Regions from separate parts of the Streptomyces violaceusniger Tu 4113 genome, predicted to be linked through region 1. Evidence: riboswitches for the same ligand, from Rfam matches in the RefSeq annotation. Region 1 holds a riboswitch; each other region holds the start of a gene.
The links. Region 1 has a riboswitch for cobalamin ahead of STRVI_RS28180 (ABC transporter substrate-binding protein). Riboswitches for the same ligand answer to the same signal wherever they lie in the genome.
Positions count from the first base shown of each region.

Region 2: it holds a riboswitch for cobalamin, as region 1 does, so the genes downstream of both, STRVI_RS19760 (hypothetical protein) here and STRVI_RS28180 (ABC transporter substrate-binding protein) in region 1, are expected to answer to the same signal.
Region 3: it holds a riboswitch for cobalamin, as region 1 does, so the genes downstream of both, STRVI_RS06360 (ribonucleoside-diphosphate reductase subunit alpha) here and STRVI_RS28180 (ABC transporter substrate-binding protein) in region 1, are expected to answer to the same signal.
Region 4: it holds a riboswitch for cobalamin, as region 1 does, so the genes downstream of both, STRVI_RS27215 (CbtB domain-containing protein) here and STRVI_RS28180 (ABC transporter substrate-binding protein) in region 1, are expected to answer to the same signal.

Region 1 is NC_015957.1:6,937,257-6,942,443, forward strand. It holds gene STRVI_RS28170 (ABC transporter ATP-binding protein) at 1-336, opposite strand, end outside; gene STRVI_RS28175 (FecCD family ABC transporter permease) at 333-1,346, opposite strand; gene STRVI_RS28180 (ABC transporter substrate-binding protein) at 1,343-2,389, opposite strand; cobalamin riboswitch at 2,445-2,672, opposite strand; gene STRVI_RS28185 (RNA polymerase sigma-70 factor) at 2,718-3,641, opposite strand; gene STRVI_RS28190 (carboxymuconolactone decarboxylase family protein) at 3,700-4,176, opposite strand; gene STRVI_RS28195 (DUF2165 domain-containing protein) at 4,435-4,938, shown strand; gene STRVI_RS28200 (DUF1996 domain-containing protein) at 5,174-5,187, shown strand, end outside.
Region 2 is NC_015957.1:4,792,878-4,798,064, forward strand. It holds gene STRVI_RS19750 (hypothetical protein) at 64-288, shown strand; gene STRVI_RS19755 (NAD-binding protein) at 511-2,436, shown strand; cobalamin riboswitch at 2,498-2,675, shown strand; gene STRVI_RS19760 (hypothetical protein) at 2,745-3,128, shown strand; gene STRVI_RS19765 (FAD-binding dehydrogenase) at 3,285-5,090, shown strand.
Region 3 is NC_015957.1:1,415,100-1,420,286, reverse strand. It holds gene STRVI_RS06375 (IPT/TIG domain-containing protein) at 1-756, opposite strand, end outside; gene STRVI_RS06370 (hypothetical protein) at 1,229-1,516, shown strand; gene STRVI_RS52515 (DUF7196 family protein) at 1,568-1,732, shown strand; gene STRVI_RS06365 (GNAT family N-acetyltransferase) at 1,817-2,323, shown strand; cobalamin riboswitch at 2,504-2,663, shown strand; gene STRVI_RS06360 (ribonucleoside-diphosphate reductase subunit alpha) at 2,800-5,187, shown strand, end outside.
Region 4 is NC_015957.1:6,679,588-6,684,774, forward strand. It holds gene STRVI_RS27200 (heavy metal translocating P-type ATPase) at 1-864, opposite strand, end outside; gene STRVI_RS27205 (VOC family protein) at 925-1,305, opposite strand; gene STRVI_RS27210 (CbtA family protein) at 1,970-2,731, opposite strand; gene STRVI_RS27215 (CbtB domain-containing protein) at 2,753-2,974, opposite strand; cobalamin riboswitch at 3,011-3,159, opposite strand; gene STRVI_RS27220 (cobalamin-binding protein) at 3,258-4,187, shown strand; gene STRVI_RS27225 (MDR family MFS transporter) at 4,297-5,187, shown strand, end outside.

The sequences.
Region 1 (5,187 bases):
AAGGGCCACGACCTCGCGGACGGTCAGTTCGGTCTGGGTGTGGGCGTGCTGTTCGACGGTGGCGATACGGCGGGCCGTGGCGCGGCGGCCGACCCGCGGCAGTGCGCGGCCGTCCAGGGTGACGACTCCGGCGGAGGGGGCGAGGATCCCGGCGAGCAGCCGCAGCAGGGTGGATTTCCCGGAGCCGTTGGGGCCGAGGAGGCCCAGCGTCTCGCCGGGGAGCAGGGTGAGGGTGATGCCGTCGACGATGAGCCGGCCGTCGGCGCGGCGGCTGACGCGGTCCGCGCGGAGTCCGGGTGCCGCATCCGAGGTGGCGGGTGGAAGGGAGTCGTTCATGTCTTCCTCCGGCCGCGGTGGAGCACGGCGACGAAGGCCGGCACGCCGATGAGGGACGTCACCACGCCCACCGGGACCTCCTGGGGGTCGATCACGGTGCGGGCGGCGGTGTCCGCCCACACCAGGAAGATGGCTCCGGCCAGTGCGGTGACCGGCAGGAGGCGGGCGTGGCCGGACCCGGTGAGGGCGCGGGTGGCGTGCGGGAGGACCAGACCGACGAAGCCGATGGCCCCGGCGGAGCTGACCAGGGTCGCGGTGAGCAGCGCGGTCGCGCACAGCAGGACGAGGCGAGTGCGGGCCACGCGGACGCCGAGCGCTGCCGCGGCCTCCTCGCCGAAGGCGAACGCGTCGAGGGTGCGGGCGTGTCCGAGACAGACCAGGAGGACGGCGGCCAGGACGACGGCGCACAGCAGCACATCGGTCCAGCCCGCGCCGGTGAGCGAGCCGAGGAGCCAGAACAGCACGGCGCGGGTGGTGTCGGCGTCCGCGGAGGTGAGGACGGTGAACGAGGTCAGCGCGGAGAACAGTTGCATGGCGGCCACCCCGGAGAGCACCACACGGTCGGTGCTGCCGCCGAGGCTGTGGCTGAGCATCAGGACCAGGCCGAAGGAGAGCAGCGCGCCGATGAACGCGCCCGCCGACAGCGACACGGCCCCGCCGCCCACGCCGAGGACGACCACGGCGACGGCGCCTGTGGAGGCGCCGGAGGACACTCCGAGGACGAAGGGGTCGGCCAGCGGATTGCGCAGCAGGGACTGCATCACGGCCCCGCAGAGGGCCAGCCCCGCCCCGCACACCGCGGCGAGCAGGGTGCGGGGCATGCGCAGGTTCCACACGATGCCGTCGCGCAGCGGTGGCAACGTGCTCTCGCCCAGGCCGAGATGGGCGGTGACCGCTGCCCAGACGTCGGACGTGGAGATGTCGGCGGGGCCGATGGTCACGGCGACGGCGATCGACGCGACCAGCGCGGCCAGCCCTCCCGCGATCAGCAGCAGGAGGCGGGTGGTCACTTGGCGAGTCCGAAGTCGCGCAGCCCGGCGGCGACCTGCTCGACCCCTTCGACCGTACGGATGGACGGGTTCATGGCCTGCCCGCTGAGCAGGACGTACCGCTTCTTCTTCACGGCGGTGAGATTGCGGGTGGCGGCGTTGGTCTCCAGGAAACGCATCTTGGCCTTGGCGGTCTCCGCGGTCTGCTGCTTGCGGGTGAGATCGCCGAGGACGATGACGTCCGGGTCGCGGTCGGCCACGGTCTCCCAGTTGATCTGCGGCCACTCGTCGTGGGTGTCGGAGAAGGCGTTCTTCGCTCCGACGGCCCGGGTGATGGCGCCCGGGGCGCCGCAGCAGCCGGCGAGGTAGGGCGACTGGGAGTTGGCGAACCAGTACATGAGGGAGACGCCGGAGGCGTCCACGCCCTCGGTGGCCGTACGCACGCGCTGCTTCAACCGCGCGACGAGCTTCTCGCCGCGCTCGTCGACGCCGAACGCGTGGGCCAGGTCGCGTATCTCGCCGTAGACGGTGTCCAGGGTGAGTGGTTTGCTGCGGGAGCCATCGCCACCGCTGTCGGGGTCCCGGCCCGCCGAGCAGTCGGACGGCGAGACGTAGGTGGGCACGCCCAGCTTCTCGAACTGCTCGCGGGTGGCCACGCCGCCCTTGCCGAGGGTGGAGACGAACGAGGCGGTGACGAGGTCGGGTTCGGCGTCCAGGGCCTTCTCGAAGGACGGCGCGTTGTCCGCCAGGCGCGGCACCGTCGCATTCGCCTTCTCCAGGCCCTTCATCACCGGGTCGGTCCAGGTGGCGGTGCCCGCCATGCGGTCGGCGAGGCCGAGGGAGAGCAGGATCTCCGTGGTGCCCTGGTTGAGCGAGAGGGCCCGCTTCGGGGCGGACTTCACCGTGACCTTGTGGCCGCAGTTGTCGATGGTGCGCGGATAGCCCGCACCGGCAGGCTTTGTGGCGTCCGCGCCGTCCTGGCCCGAGCCACCGCACGCGGTGAGCAGGAGGGCGGGGGCGAGCAGAAGGGCCGCGGTACGGCGGGCAGAGCAGAGCACGGGCATGCCTCGGTTGTCGGGGCTCGAACGCGGAGCCTGGCCTACGGACGTACTCCCCGCACGGGGCGCGGAGATACCAGCAGGTCTTCGGACTCGGGCTCGTCCGGACGGGGCCCCTTCCCGGTGCTCGTCCGCGGCGGCTTCGCGGCCGTCGCGGACTCCTCCCAGTGGTGTCACATGCCCCGCCCGTCCCCCTCACCGCTGCGCGTCAGCTCCGGATTCACACCGGATTCCCTGGCCTCGGATGTGGCACGACTGGCTCCCCGAGACTATCAAGATGGTCGAACGATCAGGGTGTCGGACCGGTCACGGGGTGGGAAACCACGCATCGAGGTCAGTTCGAGCGCCGACGGGCCTGCCGCACCTCGCGGTCGACGGCCCAGGCGTCGCCGACCGGCCCGAGGTGGCCGAGCTTGTCGGGATTGATCACCGCGCGGATGGCCTGAATCTGCCCGTCGAGCACATCGAGGACCAGGGTCTGGAGCACCTTGCCGTCCCGCTCCCGGAAGACCGCGCCGGGCTGGCCGTTGACCGCATGAAGCTCGAACGTCACGTCGATCCGCAGCAGCCAGGGGAAGACCGTGCCCAGCAGCCGGGCCACGTTCTCCGCGCCCATGACGGCCTTGGCCAGCCGCGGGGCCTTGCCGCCGCCGTCCCCGACCAGTTGCACATCGGCGGCGAGCAGATTCCGCAACGCGCCCACATCGCCGTCCTTCAGCGCGTCGAAGAACCGCGTGGCCAGCTCCTGCCGTTCCTGCCGGTCCGCCTCGAACCGCGGCCGCCCGGCCTGCATGTGCCGCCGCGCCCGCACCAGCAACTGCCTGCACGCAGCCTCCGACCGCCCCACCGCCGTGGCGACCTCGTCGAACCCGAAGGCGAACACCTCCCGCAGCACGAACACCGCCCGCTCCAACGGGCTGAGCCGCTCCAGCAGCAACAGCGCGGCCATGGACACCGAGTCGGCCAGCTCCACCGCCCGGGCCGGATCCTGATACGGATCGCTGAGCAGCGGCTCGGGGAACCACGGGCCCACGTACTCCTCACGTCGCACGCGCGCGGAGCGCAGCACATCGATCGAGATGCGCGTCACCGTGGCCGACAGATATGCCTTGGTCGACGTGGGCCGGGTCGCCGAGCCGTCGAAGCGCAGCCAGGTCTCCTGCACCGCGTCCTCGGCCTCACTCACACTGCCCAGGATCCGATAGGCGATCGAGAACAGCAGCGGCCGCAGCTCCTCGAACTCCTCAACCTTGCTCACGCCGATTCCCCCTTTCCCCTGGGCCCGTTGCCGTTGCCGTTGCCGTTGCCGTTGCCGGTCAGTGGAACTGCCCGGCCTCGTAGTCACCGGCCGCGGGCTGCTGGGTGATGACGTTCAGCCGGTTCACCATATTCATGAAGGAGACCAGGATCACCAGGGCGGTGAGCTGCTCCTCGTCATAGTGTTCGGCGGCATTCGCCCACACCTCGTCGCCGACCCCACGGGCCGCGTCCGCGGCCCGGGTCCCCTCCTCCGCCAGCGCCAGCGCGGCCCGCTCGGCATCGGTGAAGACGGTGGCCTCCCGCCATACCGCTACCAGGTTCAGCCGCACCGGGGTCTCACCGGCCGCGGCCGCTTCCTTGGTGTGCATGTCGATGCAGACGGCGCAGCCGTTGATCTGACTCACACGAATCGCCACCAGCTCCTGCGTCGCCGCGGGCAGCGGCGATTCCTTGACCGCCCTGCCCGCCGCCATGACGGGCCTCAGGACCTTCCCGGCGGTCTGGCTGGCGGAGTAGTTCAGTCGCGCGTCCATGGTGTGCTCCTCTGTGGTCGTTCAGTGGCTACACCCCCGAGACGTGGTAGCCCGACCCCCTGTGACATGGACGCATGTGACCCGCGTCTCCCCGCCGTCGGCTCGGCTCGGCAGCCGTACGGCGTCCACCACTCGCCCTGATCCAGTCAGTTGTACGCTACGGCTCCCGCACGCTTCATGGTCAGCGGGATCCAACGGGAGACAGAGGTCATCGTGGCAGAGCGAACCGGCAGAATACGTTCACCCCGTATCTACTCGATGACCTCGGGGGTGCTCACCGGGACGATCGCGTTGTACGTCACGCTCGTCGCCTTCGGGAACATCACCGACTTCGACAGCAACCAGCAGTTCGTGCGGCATGTCCTGGCGATGGACACCACGTTCAAGGACGAAGACCTGATGTGGCGGGCCATCGACTCCACCGCGCTCCAGGACACCGCCTATGTCGCCATCATCGCCTGGGAGACCCTCGCCGCTCTTGTCCTCCTCGCCGCGACGGCCATGTGGTTCGCGGGTCCGCCCGGAGACCGTGTCCGCCGCGCCCGTCAGGCCGGCACCGTGGGGCTGTTGATGCTGATGCTGCTGTTCGGCGCCGGGTTCATCGGCATCGGCGGCGAATGGTTCGCCATGTGGCAGTCGGAGAAGTGGAATGGCCTGGAGGCCGCCACGCGCGTGTTCATGATCTCCGGGATCGTTCTGCTGCTCATTCATCTGCTGCCCTCGGCCTCTGCCGAGCGCACCGATCCGGGCTCCGAGGACTGACCGAGCGGACGCCGAAGACGGCGGCAGTCTCCACGCTGCCGCAGGCTCTTGACGACCCTCCTTAATAGCGGGCTCTTGACCCTCCTTGCCGCGGACGCTTGACAGTGACGTGGGCCACCTCTAGCGTCCGCAGCATCGCTCCGAGAGAGCGCTCTCTCGGCAGCCCCGTGTGACCACACCGCTGGGCTCTCTCCCGCTCTTTTCGCTCTTCCGTGCGTGCACGGAAAGGAGAGTCATGTCCCCTACCCC
Region 2 (5,187 bases), 2.1 Mb from region 1:
GAAGCTACGGGTAAGGGGTCGGCGGATGGACTCGCGTACGGTCCGGACAGGGAGGCGCACACGATGAGCGGCACGGCTCGACCCGGCGACCCGGACCGGGAGACGGCGCACCGGGAGACAGCTGACCGGGAGATGGCGGACCCGGATCCCGACCCGGCCCCGGCGCCTGCCGAGCCCGAGGGCGGGGAGTCCGCCTGCTGGCTGGATCGGGTCTGCGCCGACTGCGGCGCGATCCAGGACACCGCGCCCTTCGCCCGCTGTGCGCGCTGCGGAGTGCCCGGCGAGTGAGCACACGGGGCGTCCGGTCGCCGGCCCCCGGTGCCCAACTCCCTTGGGCAGCCCACCAGGTACGGTCTGATCATGACCGCCGGAGCGCGGGTGCCGACCGCAGGAGACCGCGGCCGCCGTACCCGCCCGGATGACCCATGGCATCACGGACCAACGGGGGGCTTCGCCGTCGTGTTCTCCACCTCCACCTCCGACCCGCCGTCCCCCTCGGGAACGGCCCACATGGTCGTCTGCGGTGACGACGCGCTCGCCCACCGCCTCGCCGCCGAGCTCCACTTCGTCTACCGGACACAGGTGACGGTCGTCATCCCCGGCGGCACCCCCCTGGCGGACCCGGCCGGGCAGCAGGTGGCCGGATGGCGGCCGGGAGGCCGTACCTCCGCGCTCTTCGGCCGGTTCAGCGCGGCCGTCGGGCGGGTCGCGCTGCCCCGGCAGACCGCGGACGACCCCGCTCCGGACGGGGGAGTGCGGGTCATGGAGGTCCCGGCGCTCGACGAAGAGGTGCTGACCGAGGCGGGTGCGGAGCATGCGACGGCGCTCGCCCTGGTCCATGACGACGACGAGGCCAACATCCACGCCGCCCTCCGTGCCCGCCGCCTCAACCCCCGGCTGCGGCTGGTGATCCGGCTCTACAACCGCAAGCTCGGCCAGCATCTGGAGGAACTCCTCGACGAGGCGGCGCGGGTGGCCGATCCCGGGATGGACGCGGCGGAGCTGGACGCCACCACCACCGTACTGTCGGACGCCGACACCGCGGCACCCGCGCTGGCGGCCACCGCCGTCGCGGGCACCAGCAAAGTGCTCCAGGCCGACGGGCTGCTGCTGCGCGCGGCCGAGCGCACCCCGCCCGGCCCCGACGAGGTGGCCCGCCCGGGGCTGTGCACCCTCGCCCTGCTCTCGTCCACCACCAGCGACCCCGGCGGCAGCGAGGGCTCCGACAGCAGCGGGGACGAAGGGCCCAAGCTGCTGCCCGGAGACGAGGAGGTGGCCGCCGCCACCGGCCGCGACACGGTGGTGCTCGAGGCCGTCTCCGCCACCGGCCCACCGCTGCCGCCACGGCGGCTCGGCACCCGCAGACTGCCGCTCGCCTCGCTGTTCTCCCGCCGACTGCGCTGGTCCGTCGCCGGAATGGCGATCGCCGTGCTCGCCCTCACCATCGCCTCCTGGCAGCTCACGGGCGCCGGTCTGCTCCGCGCCGCCTACCTCACGGTGCTGGACGTGCTGGCGATCGACGACCCGGCGCTCGACGAGCCCACCGGACGCAAGGTCCTCCAACTGCTGTCCGGGCTGACCGGACTGCTGATGCTGCCCGTCCTGGTGGCCGCCGCGCTCGAAGCGCTGGGCACCTTCCGCACCGCCTCCACGCTGCGCCGCCCTCCGCGCGGCCTCTCCGGCCACGTCGTGCTGCTCGGGCTCGGCAAGGTCGGCACCCGGGTGCTGGCCAGACTCCGGGAGATGGACATTCCCGTGGTGTGCGTGGAAGAGGACCCCGGGGCGCGCGGCATCCCGCTGGCCCGCAGGCTGGGGGTGCCGACGGTCATCGGCGATGTCACCCAGGAGGGCGTCCTGGAGGCCGCCAAGATCCAGCGGGCACACTCCCTGCTCGCCCTGACCAGCGTCGACACCACCAATCTGGAGGCGACGCTGTACGCCCGCTCGGTCAAGCCCCGGCTGCGGGTGGCGCTGCGCCTGTACGACGACCGCTTCGCCACCGCCGTCTACCGCACGCTGCGCGCGGCCCATCCGCGGGCCCTCACCCGCAGCCGCAGCGTCTCCAGCCTGGCGGCCCCGGCGTTCGCCGGAGCGATGATGGGGCGTCAGATCCTCGGCGCCATACCGGTCGAGCGCAGAGTGCTGCTCTTCGCCGCCCTGCATGTCGCCGGGCATCCGCAACTGGAGGGGCGTACCGTCGCCGAGGCGTTCGCGCCGGGCGCCTGGCGGGTGATCGCACTGGACGCGGCGGAACCCGCCGACCGGCAACGCGACCTCGCCGCGGCGCCTCCCTACGACGGTGCCACCCAGGCGCCCTCCCTGGTGTGGGATCTGCCCTCCGGCTATGTCCTGCGGCCGCACGATCGCGTGGTGCTGGCGGCCACCAGCCAGGGCCTGGGCGAAATCCTCGCGGGGGCGGCGGCCCGCCGGAACTGACGTCGAATCCGCCCGTGGTGCTCGCGGGAGCGGGGGCCACGTGGTGTGGCGGTGCCCGGGATGCGATGATGCCGGGCGACAAAGGCGACGGCGGAACGAGGAAGCCGGTGTGAATCCGGCGCGGTGCCGCCACTGTGATCGGCGAGCGGATCCCGAACAGGCCACTGCCCGTACGCGCGGGTGGGAAGGCCGGGACGAGCATCGACCCGAGAGCCAGGAGACTCACGCGGTCGCCTCCTCGACGGGGTGTGTCGATGTGCGGCTCCGCCGCGTGGGGGGCGGACTTCCCCGGAGGAGGGCGATGCACCATGCCTGTCAGGCCGACCGACCCGGTGCCATGCCGGGTGACCGTATGCCGGGACTGCTGTTGCGGCAGCCCCAAGGTGACCGGAATCGACCATGGGGCACAGATCGCACGGCTCGGTGAGGAAGCGCCCGTGCGCGTCTCCGAGTGTCTGGACGTCTGCGATCAGGCCAATGTGATCGTGGTGCAGCCATCGGCCGCCGGACGTGCCGCCGGGGGCAGGCCGGTGTGGCTCGGCCTGGTCAACGACCGGGATGCGACAGAGGACGTCGTGGCCTGGGTCACGGCGGGCGGCCCCGGCGTGGCGCCGCTGCCCGACATCCTCGATCTGTACGCCTTCTCGCCACGGCGGCGCGCCTCGCCCGAGCCGTCGTCCGGCGGACGCTGACCGGCCGAAGTTCCCTATGCCGCCCGGGAGTTGCTCATTGGGAGCAGGAGTCTGGCGGCCCCGCACCCTGTGGGCTACCGTCGGTAACACGTTGCCGTCGCGGCAACCCCCTTCGCATCTCCCGCACCCTCCGAACCCCCTTCCGGAAGGCAGCCCATGGAGAACTCCACAGAGAATGCCGCCTCGTTTGACGGGATCAGCCGCCGCCGCGCCCTGACGGCGGCGGGCGGTGTGCTCGCCGGCGCCGCGCTCGCCCAGGCGGCGGGTCCGGCCTTCGCCGCCTCCGGGGCGTCCTCGGACGCGGACGCCATCGTGGTCGGCGGCGGGCTCGCCGGGCTCGTCGCCACGGCGGAGCTGGCGGCCGCGGGACGCAAGGTGCTCCTCCTCGACCAGGAGCCCGAGAGCAACCTCGGCGGCCAGGCGTTCTGGTCCTTCGGCGGCCTGTTCTTCGTCGACTCCGAGGAACAGCGGCTGATGGGCATCAAGGACTCCCACGAACTGGCCTGGCAGGACTGGCTCGGCACGGCCGGCTTCGACCGCGGCGTCTCCGACCCCGGCGGCCAGGACTACTGGGCCCGCAAATGGGCCGAGGCGTACGTGGATTTCGCGGCCGGGGAGAAGCGGTCCTGGCTGCACGGGCTCGGCGTGCAGTGGTTCCCGATCGTCGGCTGGGCTGAGCGCGGCGGCGGCCTCGCGGACGGGCACGGCAACTCGGTGCCGCGTTTCCACGTCACCTGGGGCACCGGTCCGGCCGTGGTCGAGCCGTTCGAGAAGAAGGTGCGGGCCGCCGCGAAGGACGGGCGGGTGAGCTTCAAGTTCCGGCACCGGGTGGACGATCTGGTGGTCACCGGCGGTGCCGTCACCGGGGTCAGCGGCGCGATCCTGGAGCCGAGCGACGCCGCCCGCGGCAAGCCCACCTCGCGCACCGTGGTCGGCCACTTCGAGCTCAGCGCCCCGGTGGTGATCGTCACCTCGGGCGGTATCGGCGCCAACCACGATCTCGTACGGCGGAACTGGCCCGACCGGCTCGGCACACCGCCGAAGTTCATGGTCACCGGCGTCCCGGCGTACGTGGACGGCCGGATGCTCGCGATCACCGAGAAGGCGGGCGGACGGATCGTCAATCCCGACCGCATGTGGCACTACACCGAGGGCCTCAGGAACTACGCCCCGATCTGGCCGGGCCACGGCATCCGCATTCTGCCCGGCCCCTCGTCGATGTGGTTCGACGCGAAGGGCAAGCGCTTCTCCACCCCCGACATCCCGGGCTACGACACCCTGCACACCCTCGGGACGATCACCGCCACCGGCTATGACTACTCCTGGTTCGTCACCACCCAGAAGATCATGGCCAAGGAGTTCGCGCTCTCGGGCTCCGAGCAGAACCCGGACCTGACCAACAAGGACATCCTGCAGCTCCTCTCCCGCATCTGGCAGACACCCGAGCCGATCCAGCGGTTCCGGGACAAGGGCGAGGACTTCGTCGTCGCCAACACCTTGCCCCAACTGGTCGCGGGGATGAACAAGTTGACCGGCGACAACCTCATCGACCTGGCGGACCTCACCCGGCAGGTCGAGGCCCGCGACCGCGAGATCGCCAACCCGTACACCAAGGACGTCCAGGTCATGGGCATCCGCAACGCGCTCGCCTACCCCGGGGACACGCTCAGCCGCACCGCCTCCGCGCACCGGATCCTGGACCCGTCCGCCGGACCGCTGATCGCCGTGCGCCTCAACATCCTCACCCGCAAGACCCTCGGCGGTCTCCAGACCGACCTCTCCGGCCGCGTCCTGGACGGCTCCGGCAACCCGATCACCGGTCTGTACGCGGCCGGCGAGGTCTCGGGCTTCGGCGGCGGGGGAGTGCACGGCTACCGCTCCCTGGAGGGCACCTTCCTCGGCGGCTGCCTGTTCTCGGGCCGCGCCGCGGGCCGTGCGGCGGCGGCCGCGACCGCGACCTGAACCGGGGGACGGATGGACGGTGGCGCACCGGGTACATGGCAGACTCCTCCTGCGGTCCGCGGGCGGCCGGGACCAACCGCGGCCCGTCAAGTCGCCG
Region 3 (5,187 bases), 5.5 Mb from region 1:
CACGCTGCCGAGGTTGGTGCCGTTGATGGTGAACGCGGTGCCGCCGGCGGCGGGTCCGGTGGCGGGCGTGATGTTGGTGGGCGCCGGGGCGGGCGGCGCGACGAAGTAGGTGAAACCGCCGGGGACGGCGGCGGTGCCGTTCGGGCCGCTCAGCACCACAGCGACGGTGCCGCCCCCGGGCGGGCCTGCCGGGGTGATGCCGATCAGGCTGGTCCCGCCCGGGTTGATGGTCAGGATGGCCGACGGGACCCCGCCGAAGGTGACACTGGTGACACCGGTCAGGTTGGTGCCCGTGATCAGGTACAGGGTGCCGCCGGTGGTCGGCCCCACGGTCGGAGTGATGGAGAAGGCGGTGGGCGGCGTCGGCGCCACGTAGGTGTACACCTGGCTGTTGCTGGTGCCGGCGGTGGTGGTGACCAGGACCTGGACGGACCCGGGCGCGTGCGGCGGGGCTATCACCACGATGACGTCGTTGGTGGGGTTGCCCGGCCAGCCGCCACCGGGCCAGCCACCGCCGCCCCAGCCGCCGCCCCAGTCACCGCCACCGGAACTGCTCTGGCTGACGATCTGGGCGGGCACGCCGCCGAAGGTCACGCTGATGACATTGCGCAGGTTCTGCCCGTTGAGCTGGACGAGGTTCCCACCGGCGGCGGGGCCCGAGTTGGGCACCACGGACAGCAGCAACGGCGGCCCCACCTGCGACGGGGGCCAGTTGGCCGCGGTGGGGGCGGCGGTCGCGAGAGCGGTCGAGGTCATGGTTGGTCCTCCCGGGGAGGGGTCGGGTGTGCGCCGACGGCATGCCGATGTCGTGGGCAGGCCGCTGGTCAACGCCTCGTCGTCGCCGCGTCGTGGCAGGCGCGGTCGAGGCAGGCCGGCACCGGAGGAACGGAAAGCCGCCGGGCGGCCGGTCAGGGCGCGGAAGCGATGCGCCGAATGAGAGCGGAACTACGGGACGAACGCCCGGCTCCTGGATGGCCTACGAGGTATGGGGCACCCTCGGCGGCACGTTTCCAGTTATCCACGCCCACCCCCGTCGCTCAAGGTTCCAGGGCTGCCATCACTCGTTTGGCGCATCTGGGCGCGCCCGGCGGCGAGCTTGTATGACAAGCGCTCCGCTATTCGGGGGAACGCGCGGCCGGAGTATGGCCTGCCGTCCTCCACCGTGCCTCTAATGAGTGACATCGGCAGTGCCAACCCGTGCGGGACCACCCGGGGAGGGAGCGATCCGATGAGCCTCGCCGCGTTCCTCCTCGCCCTCGGCACCACCTGCCGTATCACCCGCTTCATCACCAAGGACACGCTGGCGGCGGGGTTCAGAACCTGGGTCGCCGACCGCTTCGGCGACGACTCCCGGCCCTCCTACCTCGTCAACTGCGGCTGGTGCACCAGCACCTGGGTCGCCGCAGCCATCGCCGTCTACGCCTCCTTGCTGCACACCACCGCGTGGTTCCACCTCCCGGCCACCGCCCTGACGCTCTCCTACCTCGCCGGGGTCGCCTCGCGGTGGCTGGACTGACACCGACCTGCACTGGGCTCGAGGGAGACTCGAGGGAAAGGAACGGCAGCCATGGCCTGCAACTGCGGCGGAGGGGCACGTGGCCCGCGACCCGTTGTCGTCTATGAGTTGACGCTGCCGGACGGCACGGTCCGGCGCTATTTCACCTATCAGGAGGCCGACGCCGCCAATAAGCGCGCGGGCTCCACCGGAGTGATCAACACCGCCGTCCAGTGACGGCGAAGCGCGGCGAGTAACGCCGAAGACCGGCGCCGGCGGCATGGCGGCCCCGCTGTCAGTGGTGTGCGGCAGACTGCGGACATGGACATCACGATCAGACGCGCGCGGGACGAGGAACTGGACGGAATCGGCGAGCTCACCGCGCAGGTGTATCTCGGGGACGGGCTCCTGGACTTCGGCGACAGTGATCCATATCTCACCACCCTGCGCGACGCCCGGCGCCGGGCCGCCGAGGCCGAGCTGCTGGTCGCGGCGGACGCGGCGAGTGACGAGGTGCTGGGGGCCGTGGCGTTCGCCGTGTACGGCGGGGCGTATGCGGAGCTGGCCCGGCCCGGCGAGGGCGAGTTCCGGATGCTGGCCGTGCGGGCGGAGTCGCGGCGGCGCGGGGCGGCCGAGGCGCTGGTGCGCGCCTGCCTGGACCGGGGGCGCGCGCTGGGGCTGCGGCGGATCGTGATCAGCAGCCAGCAGTCCATGACCGCCGCCCACCGGCTGTACGGTCGGCTGGGGTTCGTACGAGCCCCGGAGCGGGACTGGTCGCCGATAGCCAAGTTGGAGCTCACCCTGTGGGCGTTCACCGTGGAGCTGTGACGACCGGCGGCGCGCGCCCTGGGCCCATGGGCTCTCGCGCGCCGGGCAACGGGCTCTCGCGCGCCGGGCTACGGACTCGCGTGCGCGCCGGGCCACGCCCCGCCACGGGCCCCAGGTCACGGGCCACCTTCGGAACGCATTAGCACATTCATGCGAAACTCCGCACCTCGCGACACAAGATATGGGGGTGCGTGCGTCGGCCGACACAAGATGTATGCTCGTCCTCGCTGCCGCCGCAGGGAAATCCGGTGGGAATCCGGAACTGTCCCGCAACGGTGTACGTGTGCGCTTATGCGGCGTGCCCGTAAGTCCGAGCACCTGCCGACAGCCCTGTGTGAACACGTCCCCCGGCCTCGAGGGTTGGGCCGATGGACGCTGCGTGGTGTGCCTGACGTACGAGGAGTACGGCATCGGCATGCCCGTACGCGCCCATCGCACCCCCTCGTGGCCCCGGCCGAGCGAGGGAGAGCACCTCAGTGACCATCGCGCCCGCAGATCCGGTTTCAGAGCAGGCGGTTTCTCAGGCAGCGCACGACGCGCCCGGAACCGCCCTGCTGCGGACCCTCACCGGACTCACCGCCGACCTGCCTGCCACCGACCCCGGTAAGGTCGCGGCCGCCGCCCTGCGCGGCCGCCATCCCGGCTCGGACGAGGCGGAGTTGCGCGGCCTGGCGATTGAGGCGGCCGCCGGGCTGATCGCCGAGGAGCCGGAGTACTCGCGGCTGGCCGCGCGGCTGCTGGCGCTCACCATCACGGAGGAGGCGGCCGGGCAGGGCGCGGTCTCCTTCTCCACCTCCGTCCAGGTGGGCCACCGTGAGGGCCTGCTCGCCGACTCCACCGCGGAGTTCGCCGCCGCCCACGCCGCACGGCTGGACGCGCTGGTGGAGCGGGCCCTGGCCGACGGCGCCGACAAGCGCTTCGGCTACTTCGGACTGCGCACCCTCTACAGCCGCTATCTGCTGCGCCACCCCATCACCCGTCAGGTGATCGAGACCCCGCAGCACTTCCTGCTGCGGGTGGCCTGCGGGCTCGCCGAGGACCTCTCGGAGCGGGCGCTGGACGACGTGGCCGAGCTGTACCGGCTGACCAGCACGCTGTCGTATCTGCCCAGCTCCCCCACGCTGTTCAACTCCGGCACCCGGCATCCGCAGATGTCGTCCTGCTATCTGCTGGACTCGCCGCTGGACGAGCTGGACTCGATCTACAACCGCTACCACCAGGTGGCGCGGCTGTCGAAGCACGCGGGCGGCATCGGCCTGTCCTACTCCCGTATCCGGGCGCGCGGTTCGCTGATCCGGGGCACCAACGGGCACTCCAACGGCATCGTGCCGTTCCTGCGCACGCTCGACGCCTCGGTGGCCGCCGTCAACCAGGGCGGCCGGCGCAAGGGCGCGGCCTGCGTCTACCTGGAGACCTGGCACGCGGACCTCGAGGAGTTCCTGGAGCTGCGGGACAACACGGGCGAGGAGGCCCGCCGTACCCACAACCTGAACATCGCCCACTGGATCCCGGACGAGTTCATGCGCCGGGTCGAGGCGGACGCCGACTGGTCGCTGTTCTCCCCGGTCGACGCGCCCGCTCTGGTGGACCTGTGGGGCGACGAGTTCGACGCCGCGTACCGGAAGGCCGAGGCCGAGGGGCGGGCGGTCAAGCAGGTCCCGGCGCGGCAGTTGTACGCCCGGATGATGCGCACCCTCGCGCAGACCGGCAACGGCTGGATGACGTTCAAGGACGCCGCCAACCGCACCGCCAACCAGACCGCCGAGCCCGGCAGGGTCGTCCACTCCTCGAACCTGTGCACCGAGATCCTGGAGGTCACCAACGACGGCGAGACCGCCGTGTGCAACCTCGGCTCGGTCAACCTCGCCGCGCACCTGGACGAGGACGGGCAGGTGGACTGGGAGCGCCTGGACGCCACCGTCCACACCGCCGTGACCTTCCTCGACCGCGTGGTGGACATCAACTTCTACCCCACGGACGAGGCCGGGGCCTCCAACTCCCGCTGGCGCCCGGTGGGTCTGGGCCTGATGGGGCTGCAGGACGTCTTCTTCCGGCTGCGGCTGCCGTTCGACTCGCCCGAGGCCAAGGCGCTCTCCACGCGGATCTCCGAGCGCATCATGCTCGCCGCGTACGAGGCGTCCTGCGAGCTCGCCGAGCGCCACGGCCCGCACCCGGCCTGGTCCGAGACCCGCACCGCGCGCGGTGTGCTGCACCCGGACCACTACACGGACGCGGTGGCCACCTGGCCGGAGCGCTGGGAGGCGCTGCGCACCCGGATGGCGAAGTCCGGGATGCGGAACTCGCTGCTGCTGGCGATCGCGCCGACCGCGACCATCGCCTCCATCGCGGGCGTCTACGAATGCATCGAGCCGCAGGTCTCCAACCTCTTCAAGCGCGAAACGCTCAGCGGGGAGTTCCTGCAGGTCAACTCGTATCTGGTGGACGACCTCAAGAAGCTGGGCGTCTGGGACGCCCATACCCGCGAGGCGCTGCGCGAGTCCAACGGCTCGGTCCAGGAGTTCTCCTGGGTGCCCGCGGACGTACGGGACCTGTACCGCACCGCGTGGGAGATCCCGCAGCGCGCCCTGATCGAGATGGCGGCGGCCCGCACCCCGTACCTCGACCAGAGCCAGTCGCTGAACCTCTTCATGGCCTCGCCGACCATCGGCAAGCTCAGCTCGATGTACGCGTACGCCTGGAAGCGCGGCATCAAGACCACGTACTACCTGCGCTCGCGTCCGGCCACCCGGATCGCCCAGAGCGCCCGTGGCGGCGGCGCCGCCGCCACCGCGCCCGCCCCTGCCCTCATCCCCGTACAGCAGGCTCCGGCCGAGGCCGACGCCATCGCCTGCTCCCTGGAAAAC
Region 4 (5,187 bases), 260 kb from region 1:
GGTGCCGGTCTTGTCCAGCACGACGGCGTCGAGGTGCCGCAGCCCCTCCAGCGCCTGCGGTCCGCTGACCAGGACGCCCAGTTGGGCGCCCCGGCCGGTCGCCGCCATCAGCGCGGTGGGGGTCGCCAGGCCCAGCGCGCAGGGGCACGCCACGACCAGGACGGCCACGCTCGCGGTGATCGCGGCCTGCGGCTCGGCACCGGCCCCGAGCCAGAATCCGAGGACCGTGACGGCCAGGGTGAGCACGACCGGGACGAAGACGCCCGCGGCCTTGTCGGCGAGCCGCTGCGCCCGTGCCTTGCCCGCCTGGGCATCGGTCACCAGCCGGGTGATCCGGGACAGTTGGGTATCGGCGCCCACCGCGGTGGCCCGCACCAGGAGCAGGCCCCCCGCGTTGATGGCACCGCCGATCACGGGCGTGCCGGGGCCGACTTCCACCGGCTCGCTCTCCCCGGTGACCAGGGAGAGATCGACGGCCGAGCTGCCCTCCACCACCGTGCCGTCGGTGGCCATGCGCTCCCCGGGCCGGGCGACGAAGACCTGGCCGACCCGCAGTTCCTGGATCGGGATCAGGCGCTCGCCCTCGCCGTCGCGTACCGACACCTCTTTCGCGGCCAGCCGGGCCAGGGCGCGCAGTGCCGCGCCGGTCCCCCGCCGGGCCCGTGTTTCCAGGAAGCGGCCGGCGAGGACGAACAGCGGTACGCCGACGGCGGCTTCCAGATAGATATGGGCGACGCCGTCCGAGGCGGTGGGCACCAGGCTGAAGGGCATCCGCATGCCGGGATCCCCGGCCCCGCCGAAGAACAGCGCGTAGGAGGACCAGGCGAAGGAGGCCGCGACACCCAGTGACACCAGGGTGTCCATGGTCGCCGCCGAGTGTCGCAGGCCGCGCGCCGCCCGCAGATGGAAGGGCCAGGCTCCCCGTCAGAGTGCCGCGAGACGGGCCTTGAGCAGGCAGAACTCATTGCCTTCGGGATCGGCGAGGACGTGCCACTGCTCCTCCCCGGTCTGGCCGATGTCGGCCCGGCGCGCACCGAGCTTCAGGAGGCGTTCGAGCTCGGCGTCCTGATCGCGGTCGGTGGCGTTGACGTCGATGTGCAGCCGGGATTTCCCGGGCTCCGGCTCGTCTCTGCGGCTGAGGATGATCGTCGGCTGCGGACCGCCGAACCCTTCGCGCGGCCCGATCTCCAGGGTTCCGTCGTCCTCGCGATCGAGCACCACGAAGTCCAGGACCTCGCACCAGAACCGCGCCAGCACCTCGGGGTCGCGGCAACCGAGCACGAGTTCACTGATACGACATGCCATCGACGAAACCTACTCTCAGCGCGGGAACTGCCGGGGTGGCCGCGCGCGGATCTCAGAGGCTCCCCGCAGTGCGGACTCTGGGGACCGTACCGGGCGAGGCGAGCAGTGGCGAACGGATTTCAGGCCCACGCCCGTCGGGACGCTCGTCAGGGCTGGGACTGGGGCTGGGGCTGGGACTGGGGCGGAGCCACCAGCGTCGTGGACGGCCGAGTACAGCCACCGCGGAGACACGCAGCCAGCCCCACCGCCACAGCACGAGCCACACCCCCACGGCGCAGAGGGCGTTGACCAGGGTGGCACCGAGGTCCGGATACCACGAGGGCGCCAGCGGAGGCGTCCAGCCGGTCCAGATCTTCGGCGCTGGTCCGCCGCGAGGCGAGGACGGCCGCTTCCGGTTCGAGGAGCCGTCGCAGGCGGTAGGTGTCCTGGAGGTCGCCGAGGTCCGTCGGCTTGACGAAGGTGCCGCGCCGCGGGACGGCAGCCGGGCGTGCTCGGCAGCGGCGTCGAGCTCAGGCGCATGTTCGCGCTCGCCGGCCGCCGGCCCTGCCTCATCGCGGAGACGCCGACCAGCCTGTACACCTGCCGGCTGCGCCGCCGTCGGATGTCCTGGAACGCGAGAGGGCCCCCGGATGGTTCCGTGGGCCCTCGTACGCCTGAGGCATCGTCAGTGCGTGGCGGTCGCCACCGACCGGCCCTCATCGGCCGTCGTAGGCTTGGGATTCAGCAACCGCTCGGCAAGCTCACCGAAGAGTAGACCGAAACCGCCCCACAAGATGACCTGCATGGCCAGCGCGGACAGCCGGAACCGCCACAGCACAGTGGCGGGGAAGTCCCCCGGCACCTCGTTGACCACAGGAAGGAAGGCATACGCCAGCCCGATCACCACGGCAAAAGCAGCCACCGCCGCCACGGTCGCGTACCAGGTGCCCAGCCTCGGAGCCAACCGCTTGCCCAGAATGGTCGCGGCGACCGCGAGAAGCACACTGAGCAGCATCATCAGGAAATACAGCGTCGTGCGCTTGCCGATCGTGTCGCCGTTGCCGACCGCCGGCGGATTGGCCGGGTACTTCAGAAACGGCACCACATAGACCGCCAGCAGCGCACCCCCCGACAGCAGCAGCGCGGTCGCCCGCGGGGTGAAACGGCCGACACGGCCCAGGGCGACGCAGTACGCGAGGGCCGCGATACCGCCGAAGGCGATCCCGTAGACCAGGACACCGGTGGCCAGCCCGGCCGTGGACTGCACACCACGCGAGACCAGCTCGACCTCGTGCTCATGCGCGGGAGCGTGGGCCCCCTCGAAACTGATCGCGCGATCGACGCTCGGCTCACCGAGGAAGTAGGCGGCGACCAGGGCCAGCACACCGGCCCCCAGACCGGCCAGCATGCCCCGGACGAGCAGATTTCTCACCATTGCGGAGTTCATGACTGTGCGGCGCCCCTCGCGTCAGTGGCAGGGGAAGCCGAGCAGATGACGGGCGTCATGCACCCACTCATGGACGTTCTCACCGGAAACAACGGCGGTGGCGCCCTGCTCGGCGCCGACGAAGTACAGCAGGACCAGCATCAGAATGCCGAAGAAAACCGCCCACGGAGCTATCGCCTTCAGCGGCAGCGTGGCGGGCAGTTCGGGGGTGGTGGCTGTGGGCTGCGCGACGTGCTGCGCCATGGCCAGGCCTCCTTAAGGGAGTTCGCGTCCCATCTCGGTGGAGCACAGGACGACGGTTACGGGTCTGACTCACAAGACATCCCGTCCGGGACCCCTCGTTCACAGTGGCGCGACCGTGCCGGTTTCCCACCGGCTTCCGTCTTACCGTCGTCGATATCGCACCGACCGTACCGCGTGTCGGGTTCATGGCCAAGACCGCCCACCAGGCGAGACGCTGCACTGGGGTGCCTGAGGACGGTGCGGGAGCCGGGGCGTGCCCCCGGGCAGGCCCTAAGGTCGCGGCATGCGCATCGTCTCCCTGCTGCCCGCCGCGACCGACATCGTCGCCGAACTCGGACTCGCCGAGCACCTGGTCGGCCGGACACACGAATGCGACTGGCCACCGGAAGAGGTGGCATCCGTTCCTGTGGTCACCGGAGCCGACCTCGACCAGAACACCCGCACCAGCCGGGAGATCTCCGACGCGGTCGGCGGATCCACACACTCCGGGTCGTCCCTCTACACCCTCGACACCGAAGCACTCGCGGCCCTGAGCCCCGACGTGGTGCTCACCCAGGACCTGTGCGAGGTGTGCGCCGTCTCGTACGAGAAGGTCAGCCGGGCCGTCCGGCTGCTCGACGCCGACACCCGCGTCCTCAGCCTGGAGCCACGCACACTCGACGACGTACTGGACTGCCTGGTCACCGTCGGTGAGCTGCTCGGCGTGCGCGAGCGCGCCGAGCAGCGCCGGGCCGACCTGCGCGACCGCCTCGAACGGATCCGCCGGTCGGTCACGGGCCGCGCCCGGCCCCGGGTCGTGGCGATCGAATGGCTCGACCCACTGTGGCCCGCCGGGCACTGGGTCCCCGACCAGATCACCGCCGCCGGCGGCGAACCGCTGCTCGCCACGTCCGGCGAGCACACCAAGCCGATGACCTGGGAAGCGGTGCGCGCCGCCCGGCCGGAGGTGGTGCTCGTCCTGCCGTGCGGCTTCCCACCCGAACGGACCCTGCGGGAAACGGAACTCCTCACCCGCCTCCCGGGCTGGACGGACCTGCCCGCCGTACGGGACGGGCGGGTCTGGGTGCTGGACGGGCCCGCCTACTTCAACCGCCCCGGCCCCCGCGTGGTGCGCGGAGCGGAGGTACTGGCCCACGTCCTCCACGGCGTACGGGCCGGGACGGCGGTCACGGCGGACGAGGCAGGCCTGTTCCCGGGCGCGCCCGGCCGGTGACGCGGGTCCGTCCATCGAAGAGCCACGGCAAGTGCTCAATGCTTCTTGCATACGATGTGCTGATGCATGAGATGCGCACCGGTCTTGGCTCCCTCCCGGACGACACCCCATGACGGACCTGATCCGCCGCGCCCTGACCGCCCGAGCCACTCGGGGCACGCCGACCGCGAAGTCCCCGCGCGAGCGCATCTGGAAGCACCTGTCTCCGCTTCTGCGGCTGCTGATCCTGACCCAACTCGCCTTCAATATCGGCTTCTTCGCGGTCCTGCCCTTCCTCGCCGAGCACCTGGGCACCGCGATCGGCATGGCGGGATGGATGGTCGGATTCGTCCTCGGTCTCAGGACCTTCAGCCAGCAGGGCCTGTTCGTGGTCGGCGGCTGGCTGGTGGACCGTTACGGCGTGCGCCCGGTGGTCCTGACCGGCTGTGTCGCGCGGATCGCGGGCTTCGTCTGGCTCGGGTACGCGGAGCGGACCTGGGCGGTGATCGGCGCGGTGCTGCTGATCGGCTTCGCCGCCGCGCTGTTCTCCCCCGCGGTGGAATCCGAAGTGGCCCGGCAGGCGGTGGCCTGGGAGGAGGAAGGCCGCGGTTCGCGCACCCGGGTCCTGGCCCTGTTCACCGTCTCCGGCCAGGCCGGTACCTTCGTCGGCCCGCTCCTCGGCGGACTGCTGCTCGGCGTGGACTTCCGCGCCGCGTGCCTCGCCGGAGCCGGGGTCTTCGTCTTCGTCCTCGCCGGGCACGCCTGGCTGATGCCGCAGCACATCCCCGGCCGGGTCCGTAACCGGGAGCGGGGTGGCGTCCGCGCGATGGTGCGCAACCGGCGATTCCTCGCCCTGTGCTGCGCATACGGCACCTATCTGCTCGCCTACAACCAGCTCTACCTGGCCCTGCCGGCCGAAGTGGAGCGGGCGGCGGGCTCCCAGGTGCCGCTGTCGTGGCTGTTCGCCCTGTCCTCGCTGCTGGTCGTCTTCGCCCAGCTCCCGGTCACCCACTGGGCGGGC